DNA from 4 places in the Rhizobium sp. WW_1 genome. Region 3 is predicted to be linked to each of the others. Evidence: predicted binding sites of a transcription regulator. Region 3 holds the regulator's gene; each other region holds the start of a gene.
What was found. Region 3 encodes PhoB, which activates phosphate uptake and scavenging genes when phosphate is short. Its sites were predicted from a motif close to TGTCATNNANCTGTCAT; they were not measured.
Positions count from the first base shown of each region.

Region 1: a site for PhoB is predicted at 3,109-3,125, ahead of phnF (phosphonate metabolism transcriptional regulator PhnF). Genes of this name have one in related genera too.
Region 2: a site for PhoB is predicted at 3,684-3,700, ahead of BJ928_RS24840 (UDP-2,3-diacylglucosamine diphosphatase). Genes of this name have one in related genera too.
Region 4: a site for PhoB is predicted at 4,323-4,339, ahead of pstS (phosphate ABC transporter substrate-binding protein PstS). Genes of this name have one in related genera too.

Region 1 is NZ_RAIN01000001.1:1,476,455-1,481,871, reverse strand. Features, by position in the region: gene BJ928_RS07195 (alpha-D-ribose 1-methylphosphonate 5-phosphate C-P-lyase PhnJ) at 1-827, opposite strand, end outside; gene BJ928_RS07190 (carbon-phosphorus lyase complex subunit PhnI) at 824-1,933, opposite strand; gene phnH (phosphonate C-P lyase system protein PhnH) at 1,937-2,563, opposite strand; gene phnG (phosphonate C-P lyase system protein PhnG) at 2,563-3,039, opposite strand; gene phnF (phosphonate metabolism transcriptional regulator PhnF) at 3,141-3,875, shown strand; gene BJ928_RS07170 (2,3-bisphosphoglycerate-dependent phosphoglycerate mutase) at 3,965-4,600, opposite strand; gene dapB (4-hydroxy-tetrahydrodipicolinate reductase) at 4,626-5,417, opposite strand, start outside.
Region 2 is NZ_RAIN01000009.1:121,648-127,064, forward strand. Features, by position in the region: gene BJ928_RS24825 (ATP-binding cassette domain-containing protein) at 1-102, opposite strand, end outside; gene BJ928_RS24830 (ABC transporter permease) at 115-1,275, opposite strand; gene BJ928_RS24835 (MFS transporter) at 1,425-2,642, opposite strand; gene BJ928_RS24840 (UDP-2,3-diacylglucosamine diphosphatase) at 2,811-3,617, opposite strand; gene BJ928_RS24845 (glycerophosphodiester phosphodiesterase family protein) at 3,732-4,487, opposite strand; gene BJ928_RS24850 (NADP-dependent malic enzyme) at 4,712-5,417, shown strand, end outside.
Region 3 is NZ_RAIN01000001.1:1,028,748-1,034,164, forward strand. Features, by position in the region: gene argF (ornithine carbamoyltransferase) at 1-507, opposite strand, end outside; gene BJ928_RS04865 (aspartate aminotransferase family protein) at 581-1,780, opposite strand; gene BJ928_RS04875 (GcrA family cell cycle regulator) at 2,206-2,736, shown strand; gene phoB (phosphate regulon transcriptional regulator PhoB) at 2,823-3,506, opposite strand; gene phoU (phosphate signaling complex protein PhoU) at 3,538-4,251, opposite strand; gene pstB (phosphate ABC transporter ATP-binding protein PstB) at 4,303-5,118, opposite strand; gene pstA (phosphate ABC transporter permease PstA) at 5,133-5,417, opposite strand, start outside.
Region 4 is NZ_RAIN01000001.1:128,811-134,227, forward strand. Features, by position in the region: gene BJ928_RS00575 (GGDEF domain-containing protein) at 1-254, shown strand, start outside; gene pstB (phosphate ABC transporter ATP-binding protein PstB) at 400-1,233, opposite strand; gene pstA (phosphate ABC transporter permease PstA) at 1,263-2,114, opposite strand; gene pstC (phosphate ABC transporter permease subunit PstC) at 2,126-3,097, opposite strand; gene pstS (phosphate ABC transporter substrate-binding protein PstS) at 3,173-4,144, opposite strand; gene BJ928_RS00600 (cupin domain-containing protein) at 4,462-4,806, opposite strand; gene BJ928_RS00605 (O-acetylhomoserine aminocarboxypropyltransferase) at 4,951-5,417, opposite strand, start outside.

The DNA.
Region 1 (5,417 bases), 450 kb from region 3:
CGGCGGTCTTCGCAGAAATCAGTGTCGGAGCAGACGAACATGCGGCCGCCCTTGTCGTCGAGGATCACCTCGTCGAGATAGACCTGCTCGGCGCCGCAAAGCGCGCAGGGTTTGTCGAAGCGCTGCACTTCGAAGGGATGGTCCTCGAAATCGAGGCTGACGACTTCGGTGTAAGGCGGCACGGCATAGATGCGCTTTTCACGGCCGGCGCCGAACAGCTGCAGCGCGTCCGAAAGGTGCATTTTCGGATTGTCGAACTTCGGCGTCGGCGAGGGGTCCATCACGTAACGGCCGGCGACCTTCACCGGATAGGCATAGGTCGTGGCAATGCGGCCGTTGCGGGCGATATCCTCGTAGAGCTTCACATGCATGAGGCCATATTCCTCGAGCGCATGCATCTTGCGCGTCTCCGTCTCGCGCGGTTCCAGGAAGCGTAGGGGTTCCGGGATCGGCACCTGGTAGACGAGCACTTGATTGGGGCCAAGCTTGGTTTCCGGAATGCGGTGGCGCGTCTGGATGATCGTCGCCTCTTCCGTGCGGGTGGTGACGGCGACATTGGCGACCTTCTGGAAGAAGGCGCGGATCGAGACGGCATTGGTGGTGTCGTCGGCGCCCTGGTCGATGACCTTCAGCACGTCCTGCGGGCCGATAATCGCGGCCGTCAGCTGCACGCCGCCGGTGCCCCAGCCGTAAGGCATGGGCATTTCGCGGGAGGCGAAAGGCACCTGATAGCCGGGAATGGAGATCGCCTTCAGAATGGCGCGGCGGATCATCCGCTTGGTCTGCTCGTCGAGATAGGCGAAGTTGTAGGTGGCGAGTTCGGTCATTCGGCTGCCTCCGTCATGGGGTCCATGCCGCGCTCGCGAGCGGCCTCGAAATCGCGGCGCATGCGCCGCACCAGGTCGAGTTCGGCCTGGAAGTCGACATAGTGCGGCAGCTTCAGATGTTCGACGAAGCCGGTCGCCTGCACGTTGTCGGAGTGGGAGATGACGAATTCCTCGTCCTGGGCCGGCGCGACAATGTCTTCGCCGAGTTCCTCGGCGCGCAGCGCGCGGTCGACCAGCGACATGGCCATGGCCTTGCGCTCGCTCTGGCCGAAGACCAGTCCGTAGCCGCGGGTAAACTGCGGCGGCGCCTTGGCCGAGCCCATGAACTGGTTGACCATCTGGCACTCGGTCACCTGGATGCGACCGAGCGAGACGGCGAAGCCGAGTTCCGGCACGTCGAATTCCACCTCCACTTCGCCGATACGGATTTCGCCGGTGAAGGGGTGGGTGCGGCCGTAGCCGCGCTGGGTCGAATAGCCAAGTGCGAGGAGGAAGCCTTCGTCGCCACGGGCGAGCGCCTGCAGACGCAGATCGCGGGTCATCGGAAATTCCAGCGGTTCGCGCGTCAGGTCGCCGATCTCATGATCGACGGGCAGCGTGCCGTCGCCCTCGATCAGGCCTTCCTGACCGAGGATTTCCGAAACGCGCATGATGCGGCCGTCCTCGGCGGGACGCTGCATCGGCTCGTCGACGGCCTCGTCGGTGAGCAGGCTCGGGTCGAGCAGACGATGCGTGTAGTCGAAGGTCGGGCCGAGAAGCTGGCCGCCCGGCAGATCCTTGTAGGTTGCGGAGATGCGGCGCTCGATCTTCATCGCCGATGTGTCAAGCGGCTGCGAATAGCCGAAGCGCGGCAGCGTCGTGCGGTAGGCTCTGAGGAGGAAGATCGCTTCGATCATGTCGCCGCGCGCCTGGCGAACGGCAAGGGCCGCCAGGGTGCGATCATAGAGCGAGGCTTCGGCCATGACGCGGTCGACGGCCAGCGCGAGCTGCGCCACGATCTGGTCGATGCCAACAGCCGGCAGCGCGCGGTCGCCGCGACGACGGTCGGCAAGCAGCCGGTGAGCATTGGCGATGGCGGCTTCGCCACCTTTTACAGCAACATACATATGTCACATCTCCGTCGCGATGATCTTGGTGGTGCGCGGCAGGCAGAGGAACTGCCGGCCGGCCGTCAGGATGAGATCGACGCCGCGCGGAAAGAGGGCGCGATTGTCGTTCCAGATGCGCAAGAGCGCATCCGGCAGGCCGATCGGGGCGATCATGGTCACATCCTTGATGCCGGGGCCGGAGAGCGCCAGTTCCTTGCCGCCTTCCAGACTTTCGATTTCCAGAATGATCGTCGTCGACCGGTCCGGATATTCCTGCGTGCCGACGCCGAACTGGCTGAAGGAGGAAAGCGCCATACCGGCTTCGACAAAGGCGAAATGCGCTTCCAGTCGTTCGGAAATGACGGGAGCGCCGGTATGGAAGGCCAGCCATTCCGGCAGGCTCGATCTGGCCAGGCCGTTGGAGAGCCAGACCGGCGTGTCATGGTCGCAAAGGGTGAGGCCGATGGCGCCTGCGGCGATGCCGAGCGGTTCCGGCGGCGCGATGTCGATGGAAACGGTCTGCTTGATGCCCGGCTGTGCCATGGCGTCCATCGTCATCTTGAAGACGCTCTGCGCGTCGAAAACCGGATCGGTGAAACCGCCGGTCAGGGCCTCGTTGCCGAAGGTCGGGGTGCTGGAAAGGCTCATCAGTCTTCTCCGCGAACCATGGTGAAGAAATCGACGCGGGTCGCAGCGGTCTCTTCGGCGCGCTTGCGATCATAGTCTGCGATGCGTTGGGTGACCGGCTGCAGAACAGCCTTTTCGACGAAATCCCTTGTGGCGGGTTGCTGCCAGAGGGCGTCGAAGATCGCCGAAAGACGGGCCTTTTCCCGATCGGTGCCAAGCGCGTGTGCGTGGCCGATGGTGTTCGACGCCAGCCGGATGGTAGCGCGCGTCACCGTGACTTCACCGAGGTTGAAGGGGGAGCCGCCGCCGCCGATGCGGCCACGCACCATGACGAGCCCGGTTTCCGGTCCTCGCACCGGCTGCACCACCGGTTTGCTCGGCAATGCTTCCCATGCCGCCTCTAGCTCGTCGCGTTCTGTCTGCGCCAGAAGATCGGCGACGCGCTTGCGCTCCCGACGCTCCTGTGCGGCCGCTTCCTGCCTTTGTGCTGAATTCATCGCGTCTTTCCTCAAATGTCTATTGATATAGACAACCATACAAGATAGTCTTATATCTATTAGTGAGTCGTGACAAGCGTGTGACAGGGCGGGTGGGCGTAATGGCAGGGCAGAAGATACAGAGACAGACGGGCGTGGCGCTCTGGCGGCAGATCGCCGACCGGATTCGCACCTCGATCAACCACGGGGATTTCGACGAAACCGGCATGGTGCCGCCGGAAACGGCGCTGGCGCTGCAGTTCGGGGTCAACCGGCACACGATCAGAAGCGCGCTTGCGGCGCTGGCGCAGGAAGGCATCGTTCGTGCCGTGCAGGGACGCGGCACCTTGATCGAGCGCAAGGAGCGGTTGAGCTTTCCGATTTCGAGGCGTACGCGATTTTCGCAAGGGATCGGCGATCAGGTGCGCGAGACGCGCAGCATATTGCTTGCATCAGGCGAGGAGGCGGCCAGCAGCGAATTGGCCAGGCAGCTCAAGATCAAGACCGGCGCGCCGCTGGTCAGGCTTGAAACGCTCGGCCACGCGGATCAGCGCCCGGTATCGCGCGCCACGAGCTGGTTTCCGGCCGAGCGTTTCGGCGATATCGCCGAGATCTATCGGGCAATGGGGTCGATCACGAAGGCGTTCAAGGAACTTGGCGTGCCGGATTATGTCCGCGTCGTCACCGAGATCACCGCGACGCATGCCGACGAAGGCGATCTCACCGACCTGCAGCTATCCCCGGGTGCCATCGTTCTGGTCGCCCAGGCGCTGAACGCCGATCTCGACAATGTCCCGGTGCAATATTCGATTTCGCGCTTCGCCGCCGACAGGGTGCGCTTCACCGTCGAGAATTGATGTCTCAAAGCCATCTTTAGAGAGATAGTCCCCTCTCCCCGCAAGCAGGGAGAGGGCTAGGGGCTTTGCAGCCCCCAAATGCTTGGCACTCAATGCGCGCCGGACATGTCGCCGAGGACTTCCTTCGAGGCGACCGTGGAATCAGCCTTGAGCTTGTAGACCATCGGCACGCCGGTTGCGAGGTTGAGCTCGAGGATCTGGGCCTTGCTCAGGCGATCGAGAACCATGACGAGCGAGCGCAGCGAATTGCCGTGAGCGGCGACCAGCACATTCTGGCCGGCGAGAACGCGCGGCAGGATTTCCGTCAGGTAATAGGGCCAGACGCGGGCGCCGGTGTCGCGCAGGCTTTCGCCGCCGGGCGGCGGAACGTCGTAGGAGCGGCGCCAGATATGAACCTGCTCTTCGCCCCACTTGGCGCGGGCGTCGTCCTTGTTGAGGCCGGAGAGATCGCCATAGTCGCGCTCGTTCAGCGCCTGATCCTTGATAGTTTCGAGGCCTTGCTGACCGATTTCATCAAGGATGATGTCAAGCGTGTGCTGGGCGCGCGTCAGCGCCGAGGTGAAGGCGATGTCGTACTTGATGCCATAATCGGCCAGAGCCTTACCGCCGGTCTTGGCCTCTTCGATGCCAAGCTCGGTCAGGTCGGGGTCCTTCCAGCCGGTAAAGAGATTCTTCAAATTCCAGTCGCTCTGCCCGTGGCGAACGAGAACGAGAGTACCGCTCATAAAATTTCTCCTTGATAGGATCAGGTCAACGTGTGGAGAGCCCGAGAACATCGAGCATAGAATAAAAGCCGGGTTTCTTGTCGCGCGCCCAGAGCGCTGCCTGCAGCGCGCCGCGCGCAAACAGCGAGCGGTCGCCGGCATTGTGCGATAGCGTCAGCCGCTCGCTGTCGCTGGCGAAAATGACCGAGTGATCGCCGACCACGCCGCCGCCGCGCAGGGTCGCAAAGCCGATCGTGCCCGCAGGGCGTGGGCCGGTATGGCCGTCACGCACGCGCACGGAGTTGTCGTTGAGGTCGATGCCTCTGCCCTTCGCCGCCGCCTGACCAAGCAGGAGCGCCGTGCCCGAGGGCGCATCGACCTTATGGCGGTGATGCATTTCCAGCACTTCGATGTCCCAGTCGTTCGAAGGCAGCGCGCGCGCCGCCTGTTCGACAAGTACGCTCAGGAGGTTGATGCCGAGGCCCATATTGCCCGATTTGACGATGCGGGCATGGCGAGCGGCGGCCTTGAACTTGGCTTCATCCTCATCCGAGCAGCCGGTCGTGCCGATGATGTGGACGATGCGCGCCTGCGCCGCGAGGCCGGCAAACGTGACGCTGGTTTCCGGTTTGGTGAAATCGATGACGCCTTCGGCATGGAGGAAAGCGGCAAGGGGATCGTCAGTAAAGGGAACGCCGATCGGCCCCAGTCCGGCGATCTCGCCGGCATCCTTGCCGACAAAGGCGGAGCCGGGACGCGCGACGGCTGCATGCAGGGTTACGCCGTCGGTTGCGTGGATGAGGCGGATGAGAGCCTGTCCCATGCGGCCCGCCGCGCC
Region 2 (5,417 bases), on a different contig from region 3:
GATTTTCGATCCGAAACCGACAGTGACGTCCCGCGCCGACAGCACGATGTCACGGCCTTGCTCATCTTTTTCCAATGGGATTTCCGAGTGAAGCGCGCTCATTCTTGCCGTCCCTCAGAAGTCGATTGCTGCGTAGAACATGGCGAAAAGCCCGTCCATCAGGATGACGACGAAGATCGACTTCACCACAGACGAGGTGACGTGCTGACCGAGAGACTCGGCACTGCCTCCGACCTTCAATCCCTCGACCGCCGCAACGATGCCGATGACCAACGCCATGAACGGCGCCTTGATCATGCCGGAAATGATCGTCGAAAGGCTGACGGCCTCATGCAGACGCGAGATGAAGGTCGCAAAGGTGATGCCGGAATAGGCCCAGGACACCAGGGCGGCACCGAAAAGCGCGGCGAAGTTGGCAATGACAGTCAGCAGCGGCAACGCAACCGTCAGCGCCACCAGCCGCGGGAAAATGAGGACACCGATGGGGTTGAGGCCCATGACCTTCAGCGCGTCCACTTCCTCTCGCATCTTCATGGAGCCGATTTCGGCAGTAATCGCGCTGCCGGAACGGCCGGCAATCATAATCGCGGTCAGAAGCACGCCGATTTCGCGCAGCTGCAGGATGCCGACGAGATCGACCACGAAGATTTCCGCGCCGAAATAGCGCAGCTGGAAAGCGCCTTGCTGGGCAATGATCGCGCCGATCAGCGACGACATCAGCAGAATGATCGGAACGGCGCGCACCGCCATGTGATCAATCTGGTTGATGATTGAGGCCGGTGAAACACCGCTGCCGCGCCCGAACTTGAGCTGGGCGCCCCGCACGGCCGAGCCCAAAATATACATGGCGGCAACTAGATTGCCCCAGATCTCGTAAACGCTTTCGCCGATAGGCGCGAAAACACGCTCCGCCAGCGATTTCTTCGACTTACGTGTCGCAGTCTCATCGTCAGGATACGCATCGAATGCGGTCAGCAACTCATCGATATGCGGATTGGAACCCTCGATCGTGACGTGCGCCTTATGGGCTTCCTGGCTTTCCTTCAGTCGGCGGATCAGGAGCGCACCGGCCGTATCGACGTCCGAAAGGCCGGAAAGATCGATCACGACTTCGCCGCCGGAACTGCGCTTGGACAGTTGCTCGATCTGCCGCAACACGCCGTGGACATTCGCACTGCGCCAATTGCCCTCCAGCCGATAGCGATGGCCTGCACCCTCGGGCGCATCATCGATCTTCGGTGCATCGGAGCTTTGTTCGGCTGCTTTCAAACTCATGCGTCTTTCAAATCTGCCACAACATACGCCGACTCGGAGAGTCCGCATGATAACGCTTAATACACCGACTGTGCATGGAATCTCCATCTCGGGCCGGCGCCAACATATGTCACGGTTTTTTGATATCCAAATGAATTTGTTGCACCGCGTTAGGAGACGCCGTGAGCATCTCCGCCGATTGCCGGCTTTCTGGCTTGCAGCCCATACGCGAAAATGACCATGGCAAGCCCGAGCGCGGCAGTGCCGGCCATGACATAGTAACTCGCCAGATCCAGCCAGGCATAGAGATAGCCGGATGCCAGCGTCATCAAGCCCAGGAACATGCCGTTATAGAAGTAATAGGCGCCCTGGGCCGATGACTCCTGCGCCTCGTGGACAGATGCAACGATGCGCCGCTGAACGCCGGTATGGACGCAGGCATAGGTGCAGGAATGAAAACACTGGAGCACGAAATAGCCGAAGAAGCCAAAATTGATCGGAAACAGAATCCAGCGCAGGATGCACATGGTCGAACCGAAAAAGATGAGCGTCCACGCACTGAAGCGTCGGCTAAGTTTCTTCGACAGGAAGAAAACCATCACCTCGGCCGTAACGCCGATGCTCCAGAGGACGGCGATCTCCGCGCCGGAAAAGCCAAGCTTGCGCCAATAGATTGAGGCGAATGTATAAAGCATCGCGTGGCTCGACTGCTGCACCGACACTCCGATCATGGTGATGAGCAATTGCGGCGAGCGAAGGTTGCCGGTCGGTGACTGCAGGTTGATCGGCTGGTTGCGCCGGCGCGTCGGCCCGATACGCGGCGCGAAGAAGCCCATCAGCGTCGTCAGAATGAAGCCCGCGACCATGACAGGCAATACGGTTGCCCCGCCCCACATGCCGATCAGCTGGCCCCCAAGAAGGGTTGCCAGGATGAAGGTGATCGATCCCCATACCCGCATCGAGCCGTAATCGAAGCCCCAGCGGCGGACGCCCGACATGGCAATGGATTCGACCACCGGCACGTAGGGCGCATAGGTGGCGCCCTGTATGCCGTAGACGAGAAGCACCGGCCAGAAGTCGCTGGTCCAGTAGAGCGCGATGGCAGTCAGAAGCGACAAGGCGCCCGACCATAACAGCACATCGGCACGCTCGGTCATATGATCGGCGAGCACGGCGATGACGGGCGTCACGAGGACGCGCACGACCATGGGGATGGCGATCACGAGACCGATCTCATGATCGTTGAAATTCAGCCCCGCCAGCCAGACGGGAAAGAACGGTACGGCAATGCCGTTGACGAACAACGGGGCACAATAGGACAAGGCGGCGCGCAAACGGAAATAGGGAGGCGCACCCTCGCCCTGGAAGGACTTGATCGCGGGAATCATGACAGACCTGAAGGGAACTTACTCGTCCCTACCATGCTATCGAGAATACGACTATGGCGAGAAATGGCCAAAACCGTAACGTTTCGGAAAAATCCGAAGCTGACGCGGTTTTGCAGCGATCAATAATTATGACAGGCTATTATCAAGCCTGTGAAGAGCCGCGGATGGTCACGCGGCCTGAGCGCCGAGCGGTCGCGGCATTTCCTCGATAGGCGAGCCAACCGGCTGCGTCTCGAGAATACTCCGCCAGGTAATCAGCTCGAAGGTGCCGTCCTCGTGCTCGGCGATCGCCGTGCAGCTTTCCACCCAGTCGCCGGTATTGATGTAGCGCACGCCATCGAGGTCCTCGATGACGGCGTGATGGATGTGACCGCAGATGACGCCATCGGCGTCGTTGCGCTTGGCTTCTTCGGCAACGACGCGCTGAAATTCGCCGATGAAGTTGACGGCGTGCTTGACCTGCAGCTTTGCCCAAGCCGAGAACGACCAATAGGGCATGTTCAGGCGGCGGCGCACGGCGGCAAGGCCGATATTGATCAGGATCGCCATGTCGTAGGCCCAGTCGCCGAGATAGGCGAGCAGCCGGGCGTTGCGGACGACGACGTCGAATTCGTCGCCATGCAGGACCAGATATTTCTTGCCGTCGGCCGTTTCATGCATGGCGCGTTGCGCCACCTCGATGCCGCCGAAGTGCATTCCGGGGAAATCGCGCAGGAATTCGTCGTGATTGCCAGGGATATAGACGATCCGCGTGCCCTTGCGCGCCTTGCGCAGCAGCTTCTGCACGACGTCGTTACAGTCCTGTGGCCAATACCAGCTCCGCTTGAGGCGCCAGCCATCCACGATGTCGCCGACCAGGAAAATGGTATCAGCGTCGTGATGACGGAGAAAGTCGAGCAGAAAATCCGCCTTGGCGGCTTTCGAACCGAGGTGCACGTCAGAAATGAACAGTGTGCGGAATCGCCGGGTGTCCATGTTTTCATTCACGAACTCTATGTCCGTGCCCTATCCTAGCCTTGCCTATTCCAAAACCAGACTCGTGTTTCAGGAAGATGACAAACCCTGTGTCTGCCGGCCTATGAGGCTGCTTCAGCCACGTTTGGCAGCAATCGCCAGGTCGGGACGATCGCTCGTGAAACTGGCGACGCCAAGGCGAAACATATCTCGCGCCGCATCGGCGGTATGGGCGGCCCATCCATGCACCTTCATGCCATTTTTGCGAAAGAGCGCCACGACCTCGGCGTCGAGCGCATCGGCCCGTATCCCGATTTCCCGGACGCCGGAAGCGCCCAGTGCAGCCATGATCGCGCGCCAGCCAAGCTGCCCAGCTGCCTGCGGTGAGCAAAGGAAGATGAAACCGAGCAGTTCGCCGACATTGAGACCACGCTCGCCGAGCGCGGCGCCGAATGCTTCGAGACGGGGCAAGGAGAAGCTCGTCGCCATCGTGCGCGTCAGCATCCCGGTCGCCACCAGCTCATCGACGATGTGGTGCTCCATGTCCTCATATGGTGACCCGTCCGCTCTGGTCTTGATTTCCAGCCGGAGATCGACTGCGGACGGCCCGAAAATATCGATGGTCTCGCCGAGCGTCGGAATGGTTTCGCCTCCGCTTCCGATCACGACGTAGCGCATCAGTTCGTCATAGCTGAAATCTGCGATCGCGCCCTTGCCGTCGGTCATTCGGTCGATCGTCGCGTCGTGATGCACGACAAGCTTGCCGTCGCGCGTCTGGTGGACATCGAACTCGACAAGATCGACATCGAGTTTGGCGGTCTTCGAGAAGGCGAGCCTGGTATTTTCGGGCCACAAATGAGCACCACCGCGATGGGAAGCAATCAAGGTCATCCAGGAAATCTCCGCACGCGCTCTTCATAGGTCGGTGCGATGAATGCCTGATGACGCGGCCGCAGCGAGTTCGACCTGCCGGAAACGATCGTGCGATCCTTGCAAAAAAGGCAATTCAGTTTTGCCATGACAAAAACGCGTCGCGACGTCGATTGCATACTGTGAAGGTGAACCGATTGATGTATGCAGAAGACTCAAAGCGCAGGCAGGAATGGAGACGCGAGTTGGACACGAACGACACTTCGAAAGCAGCCAAGAACATGGCGAGCGGCAATCTCGACGAACAGGCGCTTTATTTCCATCGCTATCCCCGCCCCGGCAAGCTTGAAATTCAGGCGACCAAGCCGCTGGGCAACCAGCGCGATCTGGCGCTTGCCTATTCCCCGGGCGTCGCCGCTCCCTGCATCGCCATCCGCGACAACCCCGAAACGGCTGCCGACTATACGTCCCGCGCCAATCTCGTTGCCGTGATCTCGAATGGTTCGGCCGTGCTCGGCCTCGGCAATATCGGCCCGCTCGCCTCCAAGCCGGTTATGGAGGGCAAGGCCGTTCTCTTCAAGAAATTCGCCGGCATCGACGTCTTCGATATCGAAATCGCAGCGCCCACCGTCGATGAAATGGTCAATACCGTTGCGGCACTCGAGCCAACCTTCGGCGGCATCAATCTCGAAGACATCAAGGCGCCGGAATGCTTCGATGTCGAACGCCGCCTGCGCGAGCAGATGGAAATCCCTGTTTTCCACGACGACCAGCACGGCACCGCCATCATCGTCGCCGCTGCCATCCTCAACGGCCTGGAACTCGCCGGCAAGAAGATCGAAGACGTCAAGATCGTCGCCTCCGGCGCGGGTGCGGCAGCGCTTGCCTGCCTCAACCTGCTCGTCACCCTTGGCGCCAAGCGCGAGAACATCTGGGTCCACGATATCGAAG
Region 3 (5,417 bases):
GATCAGCGAATGCAGCACGTTGTTGCCATCGCCCGTCCAGGCAACGGTCTTGCCCTTGATCGGGCCGCGATGCTCTTCGAAGGTCATGATGTCGGCCATGATCTGGCAGGGATGGGTATCATCGGTCAACGCATTGATGACTGGAACGGTCGCATGTTCCGCCAGCTCCAGCAGGCGCGAATGGTCTGTCGTGCGGATCATGATGGCATCGACATAGCGCGACAGCACCTTCGCCGTGTCGCCGATCGTCTCGGCGCGGCCAAGCTGCATTTCGGTGCCGGAGAGGAACAGCGTCTCGCCGCCAAGCTGACGCATGCCGACATCGAAGGAGACGCGGGTTCGAGTGGATGGCTTCTCGAAGATCATCGCCAGCATCTTGCCGGCCAGCGGCTTGTCGGCCGTGCCGGCCTTCAGCGCGTTCTTTCGCACGATCGCGTCATCGATGATGTTGCGCAGATCGGCGGCCGGAACGGCAGAGAGGTCGAGAAAGTGTTTCGGAGAAGCCATGTCCTTACCTGTACTCCAGAAAAAACAATAACGCCCGCGTGGGGCAGGAACGCCCCGATTGCGGGCGTTGAGTTCAAGCCGATTTTTTGGTGCGGGCAATACGCGCACGTTCGGCCGCACGCTCGAGACGAGCGAGACCTTCGCGTGCCTCCTCAGCCGTCACGACCAGCGGCGGCAGCAGGCGGATGACGTTGTCGCCGGCCGGCACGCCAAGCAGATGCTCGGCGCGGATCGCCTGCAGCAGATCCGCCTGCGGAATGGCCGCCTTGATGCCGAGCATCAGGCCTTCGCCGCGTACGTCCTCGATGATATCGGGGAAGCGATCCTTGAGCGAGGCGAGCCCCTGGCGGAACACCAGCGCGATATCGCGCACATGCTGCAGGAAACCCTCTGCCAGCACGATGTCGAGGACGGCGTTGCCGACTGCCATAGCCAGCGGATTGCCGCCATAGGTCGATCCATGCGTGCCCGCCTTCATGCCCGAAGCGGCTTCCGCCGTCGCAAGGCAGGCACCGAGCGGGAAACCGCCACCGATACCCTTGGCGACCGCCATGATATCGGGCTTGATGCCAGCCCATTCATGGGCAAAGAGCTTGCCCGTGCGGCCGACGCCGCATTGGACTTCATCGAGGATCAGCAGCATGCCGTGCTCGTCGCAGATCTCACGCAGCCCGCGCAGGAATTCGTTGGTCGCCGGACGGATGCCGCCCTCGCCCTGCACCGGCTCGATCAGGATCGCGGCCGTCGCGTCGGTGATGGCAGCACGCACCGCATCGAGATCGCCGAACTGAACCTGATCGAAGCCCGGCGCCTTCGGGCCGAAGCCCTCGATATATTTCTCCTGACCGCCGGCGGCGATGGTCGCGATGGTGCGGCCGTGGAAGGCGCCTTCGAAGGTGATGATATGGAACTTTTCAGGATGCCCCTTGGCAAACTGATAGCGCCGCGCCGTCTTGATGGCGCATTCCAGCGCTTCCGCACCCGAGTTGGTGAAGAAGACCTTGTCGGCGAACGTCGCTTCCGTCAGCCGCTTCGACAGCTTCTCCTGGCCAGGCACCTCATAGAGGTTGGACAGATGCCAGACCTTGTCGGCCTGCGCCTTCAATTCGGCGACGAGATGGGGATGCGCATGGCCGAGCGAGTTGACAGCAACGCCGGCGGCGAAATCGAGGTAGCGCTCACCGCTTTCCGTGACCAGCCAGACGCCCTCGCCTCGCTCGAACCGCAGTGGAGCGCGCATGTAGGTGTCATAAAGCGGCGTGGTCTCGGCCATGGCCATATCTCCTCGATCACAACTTTAAGGACCGATCGCTTCGGCTTGATGAAACGGGTCCGAAAAAATCAAAAATGCCGCCTTGCGGCGGCCCGGGCACTATTGATGTTTTGCACCGCGATGTCAACAAAACTGGCGCTTTGGCAGGTGCGAGAAAGCGCTTGCGGGCAAAAGAGATGGGTTCGACGGCGGCTATTGCAGAAATGCCACGCCCGGACAGCAAGTTGGGGAAAACCTCGAAATCGATTCCTCAAGATTCCGCCGACTCTTGTCACGGAGTCAGCCTCACACTAGGTTAAAAAGCAATTGCTAGACTGCATGCGGCGGAACTAGTCACCACAATTTTAGAGCGTTTCGTGCCTCGTTCCCATCCGAGGCAATGGTGAGGGATTCTGCCATCGGAAACGCGACAGCGGAGACAGGGCATGAATTGGACAGACGAACGCGTCGAGAAGCTGAAGAAGCTATGGTCCGAAGGATTGAGCGCCAGCCAGATCGCTGCGCAGCTCGGTGGCGTGAGCCGTAATGCCGTCATCGGCAAGGTGCATCGCCTGAACCTTCCCGGCCGAGCGAAGGCGGGCGGCACGACAACCGCAGCGCGCACGCCGAAGCGCAGCGCTGCCGCACCTCGCCCCGCCAGTTTCGGCTCGCGCGTTGCAACCCGTACGGTCGTCACCCGCCAGCAGGGCGCAACCATGCTGAAGGAAGAGATCGAGGTCGATTCCGTCAACGAAATTCAGTATCGCCCGGCTGCAAATGTCGTCGTTCCGATCTCCCGTCGCCTCGGCCTGACGGAACTGACGGAGCGCACCTGCAAGTGGCCGGTCGGCGACCCGCTGAAGGATGATTTCCACTTCTGCGGCAACGACAGCCCGGATTCGTCGCCCTATTGCACCTATCACCAGCGCCTGGCCTACCAGCCGGTGCATGACCGCCGGCGCAACAACAACGGCTGAAATCCAACGCAAGACAAAGAGAAACGGGCCCCTCGAGGCCCGTTTTCTTTTTCCGCCGCTATGTCGATGCCTGAGCGGCTAACCGCTCAGGCTTCCATGGAATAGCCCGCGCCGCGAACGGTGCGGATGACATCCTGCATATTGGAGAAATTCAGCGCCTTGCGCAGGCGGCCGACATGGACGTCGACGGTGCGTTCGTCGACATAGATGTCGTGTCCCCATACGCCGTCGAGCAGCTGCGAGCGCGAGAAGACGCGGCCCGGCGAGGACATCAGGAATTCCAAAAGGCGGAATTCCGTCGGCCCCAGCCGCACTTCGCGGCTCTTGCGATGGACGCGATGCGTCTCGCGGTCCAGCTCGATATCGCCGCAACGCAGCACCGTGGAGAGAACCTCCGGACGGGCGCGCCGCAGCATCGCCTTGACGCGGGCCATCAGCTCCGGCGTCGAGAACGGCTTGACGACGTAATCGTCCGCGCCGGTCGAAAGCCCGCGCACGCGCTCGCTTTCCTCGCCGCGGGCCGTCAGCATGATGATCGGCAGGCGCTCCGTCTCCGGCCGCATACGCAGCCGGCGGCAGAGCTCGATGCCGGATACACCGGGGAGCATCCAGTCGAGGATCAGAAGATCCGGGATGCGCTCCTGGAGACGCAACTCGGCTTCATCGCCTCTGAGGATGGTGTCAACCTCGAAGCCCTCGGCCTCGAGGTTGTAGCGCAGCAGAACGCTGAGCGCTTCCTCGTCTTCTACAACAGCAACTCTTGGAACCATGCGCCTATGGTCTCCCTTCTTCGCTTCCAGATTATTCCGTCACCGCGCCGACGGTATTGGCGGTATCGTCCTTCGGGCGCTCGCCTTCGGGCTGAGCACCCGTCGCCATGTAATAGATCGTCTCGGCGATGTTGGTGGCATGGTCGCCGATGCGCTCGATGTTCTTGGCGCAGAAGAGAAGATGCGTGCAGGTGGTGATGTTGCGCGGATCTTCCATCATGTAGGTCAGCATCTCGCGGAAGAGCGAGGTGTACATCGCGTCGATTTCCTCGTCGCGTTCGCGGATCGACACAGCCTTGTCCGGCGAGCGGGTGGCGTAGACGTCCAGAACTTCCTTGAGCTGGCTCAGAGCCAGTTCGGAGAGGTGCTCGATGCCGCGGGCGAGACGGCGCGGAACGCCCGTGCCCTGCACCGCGATGACGCGCTTGGCTGTGTTCTTGCCGAGATCACCGACACGCTCCAGATCGGAGGCGATGCGGATCGAGCCCATGATTTCGCGAAGGTCGGCGGCCATCGGCTGACGGCGGGCGATGGTGACGATCGCCTTGTCGCCGACTTCGCGTTCGGCATGATCGAGGATGACGTCGTCGGAGATGACCTTCTGTGCAAGAGCGGTGTCACTGTTGACCAGTGCGCGTACGCTGTCGCTGACCATCTGCTCGGCCAAGCCGCCCATTTCCGCAATGCGGCGCGTCAGGAACTTCAGGTCTTCGTCGTAGGCAGAGAGAATGTGAGTGGAGACCATTTTTCTATCCTCAAGGTGAACTGTGTGAAATGTGCCGCGCGCCTGACATCATCAACCAAAACGGCCCATGATGTAATCCTGCGTGCGGAAATCGTCGGGATTGGTGAACATCTTATCGGTGTCGTTCTCCTCGACCAGATGGCCGAGGTGGAACATTGCGGTACGTTGCGAAACGCGGGCTGCCTGCTGCATGGAATGCGTCACGATGACGATGGTGAAGTTTTCCCGAAGCTCGTGGATGAGATCCTCGACCTTGGCGGTTGCGATTGGATCGAGCGCCGAGCACGGCTCGTCCATCAGGATGACTTCCGGGCTGACGGCAACGGCGCGGGCGATGCACAGGCGCTGCTGCTGGCCGCCCGACAGGCTCGTGCCGGCGTCGTGGAGCCGATCCTTCACCTCGCCCCATAGACCGGCTTTCTGCAGGCTGGTTTCGACGATATGCTCGAGATCGGCTTTCGAACGATGCAGGCCGTGGATGCGCGGGCCATAGGCGACATTCTCGTAGATCGACTTCGGAAACGGATTCGGCTTCTGAAAGACCATGCCGACGCGCGCGCGCAATTCCACCACGTCGATGCTGTTGTCGTAGACATCCTGGTCGTCGAGCGTGATCTTGCCGGTGACGCGGCAGGTCTCGATCGTATCGTTCATGCGGTTGAGGCAGCGCAGGAAAGTGGACTTGCCGCAGCCGGAGGGGCCGATCAGTGCCGTCACCGTATTGGCACGGATCTTCAGATTGACATCGAAGAGCGCACGCTTGTCGCCATAGAAAACCGAAACGTCCTGGCCGATCATCTTGTAGGGGATCGTCATCATCTTCCTGGTCAATGCTCTTTCGCTTGCGGCTTCCGTCATCATGTTCATTTTCCGGCCCTCCCCTACCAGCGCCGCTCGAAACGGCGGCGCAGCAAGATCGCGCCGATATTCATCGCGACAAGGAAAAAGAGCAGGACGATGATGGCACCGGACGTTCTCTCGACGAAGGCACGCTCGGCTTCGCTTGCCCACATATAGATCTGCACCGGCAGCGCCGTCGAAGGATCGAGGGGCGATGCCGGATAGTTGGCGACGAACGCGACCATGCCGATCAGGAGCAGCGGCGCGGTTTCGCCGAGGGCATGCGCCAGCCCGAGGATCGTGCCCGTCAGAATGCCGGGCATGGC
Region 4 (5,417 bases), 900 kb from region 3:
TGCCGGCAACGGTCAGCATCGGCGTTGCGATCATGCCCCGCGATGCGGTCAGCTGGGACCGGCTGGTCTCCTTCGCAGACCGCGCGCTCTACGCTGCCAAACGCGCTGGCCGCAACTGTACCATCGTCTTCAATGAAATGGAGACCGCAAAGGACGTCGACCCTACGCCTGTTGCCGACGAAGGCGAGCTGGTGCCGACGCTCGACGACCAGATCCACGCCCTGCGGCGCATGGGCACGCTCGCGAGAATGTGACCAGGGCCTCTACGGAAAGCCCAGTCCGTAGGCTCTTCAGGCGATGAGACCGGGCTATCCACTCGGCAAAAAGCGATATCCGTAAATGCAGAAAGCGCGCTTGAACGGCGCGCCATCGCAAATTGTAGCCGATCTCCGGCCGATATCAGCCGTAGCGACCGGTGATGTAGTCTTCCGTGCGCTTGACCTTCGGTGCCTGGAAGATCTGCTCGGTCTGGCCATATTCGATCAGTTCGCCGAGATACATGAAGGCGGTGCTGTCGGAGATACGGCTTGCCTGCTGCATGTTGTGCGTGACGATGACGATCGTGAAATCGCCCTTCAGCTGCGATACCAACTCCTCGACCTTGGCGGTCGAGATCGGATCGAGAGCCGAGGTCGGCTCGTCGAGGAGGAGAACTTCAGGACGAATGGCAATGGCGCGGGCGATACAGAGGCGCTGCTGCTGGCCGCCGGAAAGGCCAAGGCCGCTCTGGTGCAGCTTTTCCTTCACTTCGCTCCACAAGGCGGTTTCCGTCAGCGCCGCTTCGACGCGGACGTCCATTTCCGCCTTGGAAATCTTTTCATAGAGCCGGATGCCGAAAGCGACGTTTTCATAGATCGACATCGGGAACGGCGTCGGCTTCTGGAACACCATGCCGACCTTAGCGCGCAGATCGTTCAGGTCGACGTCCTTGGTGAGGATATTGCGGCCGTCAAGCAGGATCTCGCCGGCAACCGTCTGGCCCGGATAAAGATCATACATGCGGTTGAAGGTGCGCAGCAGCGTGGACTTGCCGCAACCCGAAGGGCCGATGAAGGCCGTCACCGCATTCTTGCGGATGTTCATGTTCACGCTCTTCAGAACGCGATGGCCGTTCTGATAGGTGAAATCGAGGTTCTTGACCTCAAGCTTCGCGAGCGCGCCGAGATCCGACAGGGAAGCATCCTTCCCGGACTGTGCGTTGACGCTCTGGAAATTGCTGTCGCTCATGTTCATGGTCTCATTCCTATCGTTCGGCGTCTGCGTCATTGGCGGCGCCCACTCAAGAGACGGGCAAGGATGTTGAGGGCAAGGATGGCAACGGTGATAATCAGCGCGCCGGCCCAGGCCAGTTGCTTCAGATCCTCGCCAGGATCGGCTGCAAGCGTGTTGATGGCAACCGGCAGCGTGGCGATTGGACCGGTCAGGCCCGCATTCATGAATTTGCTGTAGCCGGCGGTGAAGAGGAGCGGCGCGGTTTCGCCGCTGATGCGGGCGACGGCGAGCAGGATGCCGGTGAGGATGCCCGTCCAGGCGGAACGGTAGATCACCAGCGTCATCGACTTCCAGCGCGGCGCGCCGAGTGCGGCGGTCGCCTCACGAAGCGCATTCGGCACCAGCAACAGCATATCCTGTGTCGTGCGGTTGACGACCGGGAGGGCGATCAGCGCCAGCGCAAGGATGCCGGCGATGGCCGAATTGCCGCGCATGGGCACGACCACGGCGCCGTAGACGAACACGCCGATGATGATCGAGGGTGCCGAGAGCAGGATGTCGTTGATGAACTTGGCCACTTCGGCAAGCTTGGTGCCGTTGGCATATTCCACCAGATAGGTGCCGGCGAGAATGCCGATCGGAGCGGCGATCAGGATGGCGCAGCCGGTGACCAGCACGGTGCCGTAGATCGCGTTGATCAGGCCACCACGCGAGCCCTGGGCCGGGATCGACATGGTGAACACGTCGAGGCTAAGCGCCGACACACCGCGAAAAACCAGGCTGACAAGGATCACGCTGAGGAAGAATATACCGAGGATGGCCGCGAGGAAGGACAAGGCCATCATCACCTTGTTCTTTGTATAACGCCTCGACACGAGATTCTGACGAATTGCATTTTCCATGGTTTTTTTCCTCAGTGCGAGTCGCCGCGTCCGATCATCCACCTCGCCAGCGCAAGCACGCAGAAGGAAAGGACGAACAGAAGCAGACCAAGCGCGATCAGGCTCGACAGTTGCAGACCGTCGGCATCGCCGAAGTTGTTCGCGATCTGAGCGGAAATGGTGGTGGACGGCGAGATGATCGACGACTGCAGGCGGCTCACGGAACCGACGACGAAGGTGACGGCCATGGTTTCGCCAAGCGCGCGGCCGAGACCGAGCATGATGCCGCCGACGAGGCCGCGGCGCGTATAGGGGATCAGAATGTGGCGAGCCACTTCCCATGTGGTCATGCCCATGCCGTAGGCGGATTCGCGCAGCATCGGCGGCACCGTGCTGAATACGTCGCGGGAGATTGCGGTGATGAACGGCAGGATCATGACGGCCAGCACGAGGCTTGCGGTCAGCAGACCGACGCCGGGCGCAGGCGGCTGGAACAGCAGGCCGATCACCGGTACCTCGCCAATCGTCATGATAAGGAAGGGCAGGATATAGTTCTGCATCAGCGGCACGAGAATGAACAGACCGACGATACCATAGATGATGGAGGGAACGCCGGCCAGAAGCTCGATGGCCGTGCTGATTGGACGGCGCAGACTGCCGGGACACAATTCCGTGAGGAAGATGGCGATGCCGATGCCAAGTGGCACGGCAATCAGCATGGCGATGAGTGCGCTCACCAGCGTACCGACCACGGCAGGCACAGCGCCATAGATATCGGCGGGAGCGCTCCACTTCGTTCCCCAGAGGAACGAAAGGCCGAAAGCCTGGAAGGTCGGCAGGGCGTCGATGACAAGAACGACAAGAATTGCCAGCAGCAGAAGCACGACAAGAGCAGCCGAGCCAAGCGTCATGAGATAGAAAATCCGATCTTGCATCCGGAATTTTCTGGTAGCCGCGGAGGTATCCAGTGCCTGGAAGCCAGCCGTCTGAGTCGCATCAGCCATCGATTTCCCCTTGTCCTATCATGAAAGGCGGACAGGGCTAAACCCTGTCCGCCGCAACTTTTCAGTCAGCACAAATTACTTCGTGCCGAAGTCCTTCTTCCAGGACTCTTCGACAACCTTTGCAACGCTGTCCGGGATCGGCAGGTAGGACAGCTCGGTTGCGTCCTTCTGACCCTTTTCATAGGACCACTTGAAGAACTTCAGCGCTTCTTCATTCTTAGCAGCATCAGCCGGCTTCTTGTAAAGCAGAACCCAGGTCGAAGCTGCAATCGGCCAGCTCTTTTCGCCCGGCTGATTGGTGATGATCAGGTTGAAGTTCTTTGCGTGAGCCCAATCAGCGTTGGAAGCGGCAGCCTTGAACGTTTCGAGGCTCGGCTCGATAACCTTGCCGGCAGCGTTCTTCATCTTCGCGAAACCGATGTGGTTGGCGACAACGTAAGAGTATTCAACGTAGGAGATCGAGCCAGCCGTCTGGTTGACGGTCGTGGAAACGCCTTCGGAACCCTTGGCGCCGAAGCCGACCGGCCATTCAACTGCCGTGTTCGAACCAACCTTTTCCTTCCACTCCGGCGAAACCTTCGCCAGGTAGTCGGTGAAGTTGAAGGTCGTGCCCGAGCTGTCGGCGCGGTAAACGACGGAGATCGCCGTGGAGGGCAGCTTTACTTCCGGGTTGAGAGCCTTGATGGCTGCATCGTCCCACTTGGTGATCTTGCCGAGGAAGATGTCCGACAGGGTCTTGCCGTCGAGGACGAGTTCGCCCGGCTTTACGCCTTCAACGTTGTAGGAAACGACGATGCCGCCCGAGATCATCGGGAACTGGGCAATGCCGTTCTTCTCGAGGTCAGCGTCGCTCATCGGCTTGTCAGAAGCGCCGAATACGATCGTCTTGTCGAGGAGCTGCTTGATGCCGGCGCCCGAACCGACCGACTGATAGTTGACGACATTGTTCGTCGCAGCCTTGTAGCCTTCGGCCCACTTGGACAGAACCGGTGCGATGAAGCTCGAGCCGGCGCCCGTGATGTCGGCAGCGGAGGCCGAAACGGACATAGCTGCAATGAAGCCTGCAGTCAGGCAAAGCGAACGAAATTTCTGATTCAACATGATTGGACTCACTTCCTCGAGTGAATGAAAGGATGGCGAGCAGGAGATTGGCGCGAGATACCCATGGTAAACGAACCTCCCGACCTCAATCTCCTGGCGACAATGATGGCTCTAATGCCGCATTGTTTCAGTTTGATGACAGTTTAATGAAGCGGCGGTGACACAACTTGCAGCAAGCACTATGACCCTTGCGGAGCCGCATGGAAAGGCTTGCGTCCGTCCACAGGGGGCAGCGATCTTCATGTTTTGAATCAACATCATACTCAAAGATGGATGACATAGTCCTTGCGAGTCGTTTCAACGACTTCCCAGGTCCCCTTGAAGCCCGGCTTCAAGATCATCCGGTCGCCTGCGCGTAGATGAAAGGTCTCGCCATCATCGGCTGTCACAATGGAATATCCGGAGAGAATGTTGAAATATTCCCACTCGTCATAGGCGATTTTCCATGTTCCCGGAGTCGCCTCCCAGATGCCGGCGTAAAGCCCCCCTTCGGCCTCGTCGATGTTCCAGCTGCGGAAGATCGGAGCTCCCGAAACGAGCCGGTCCGGCGCGGGCGCACCCATTTCTGGCTCGACGCCGTCCATATCCAGTCGCACATAGGTCGTCACGCCGGTCTCCCCTTGATCAAGTCTCGGCCGCAAAGCACGAAGTCCGCAAGCGTCTTCAGAGCGCTCGCGGACCGACAGAAACACGAAACTTGCGGCCCTCAAAGATGGCCATCGGGCTTTTTCGGCCTTTGGCCGACGCCATCCTCAGACTTTTGCCAGCGATTGCTCGAGATCGGCGATGATATCCTTGACGTCTTCGATGCCGATCGACAGCCGCACCACATCCGGGCCGGCACCGGCGGCAACCTTTTGCTCATCGCTGAGCTGCTTGTGCGTCGTCGAGGCGGGGTGGATGACGAGCGAGCGCGTGTCGCCGATATTGGCGAGATGCGAGAAGAGCTGCAGGCCTTCGACCAGCCCCTTGCCGGCCTCATAGCCGCCCTTCAGGCCAAAGGTGAAGACGGAGCCCGCGCCCTTCGGTGAGTAGCGCTGCTGCAGGGCGTGGTTCGGATCTTCCTCCAAGCCGGCATAGTTCACCCATGCCACTTTCTCCTGCCCTTTCAGCCAGCGAGCGACGGCCAGCGCATTGTCGGAGTGGCGCTGCATGCGCAGCGGCAGCGTTTCGATGCCCGTCAGGATCAGGAAGGCATTGAACGGCGAGATGGCTGGGC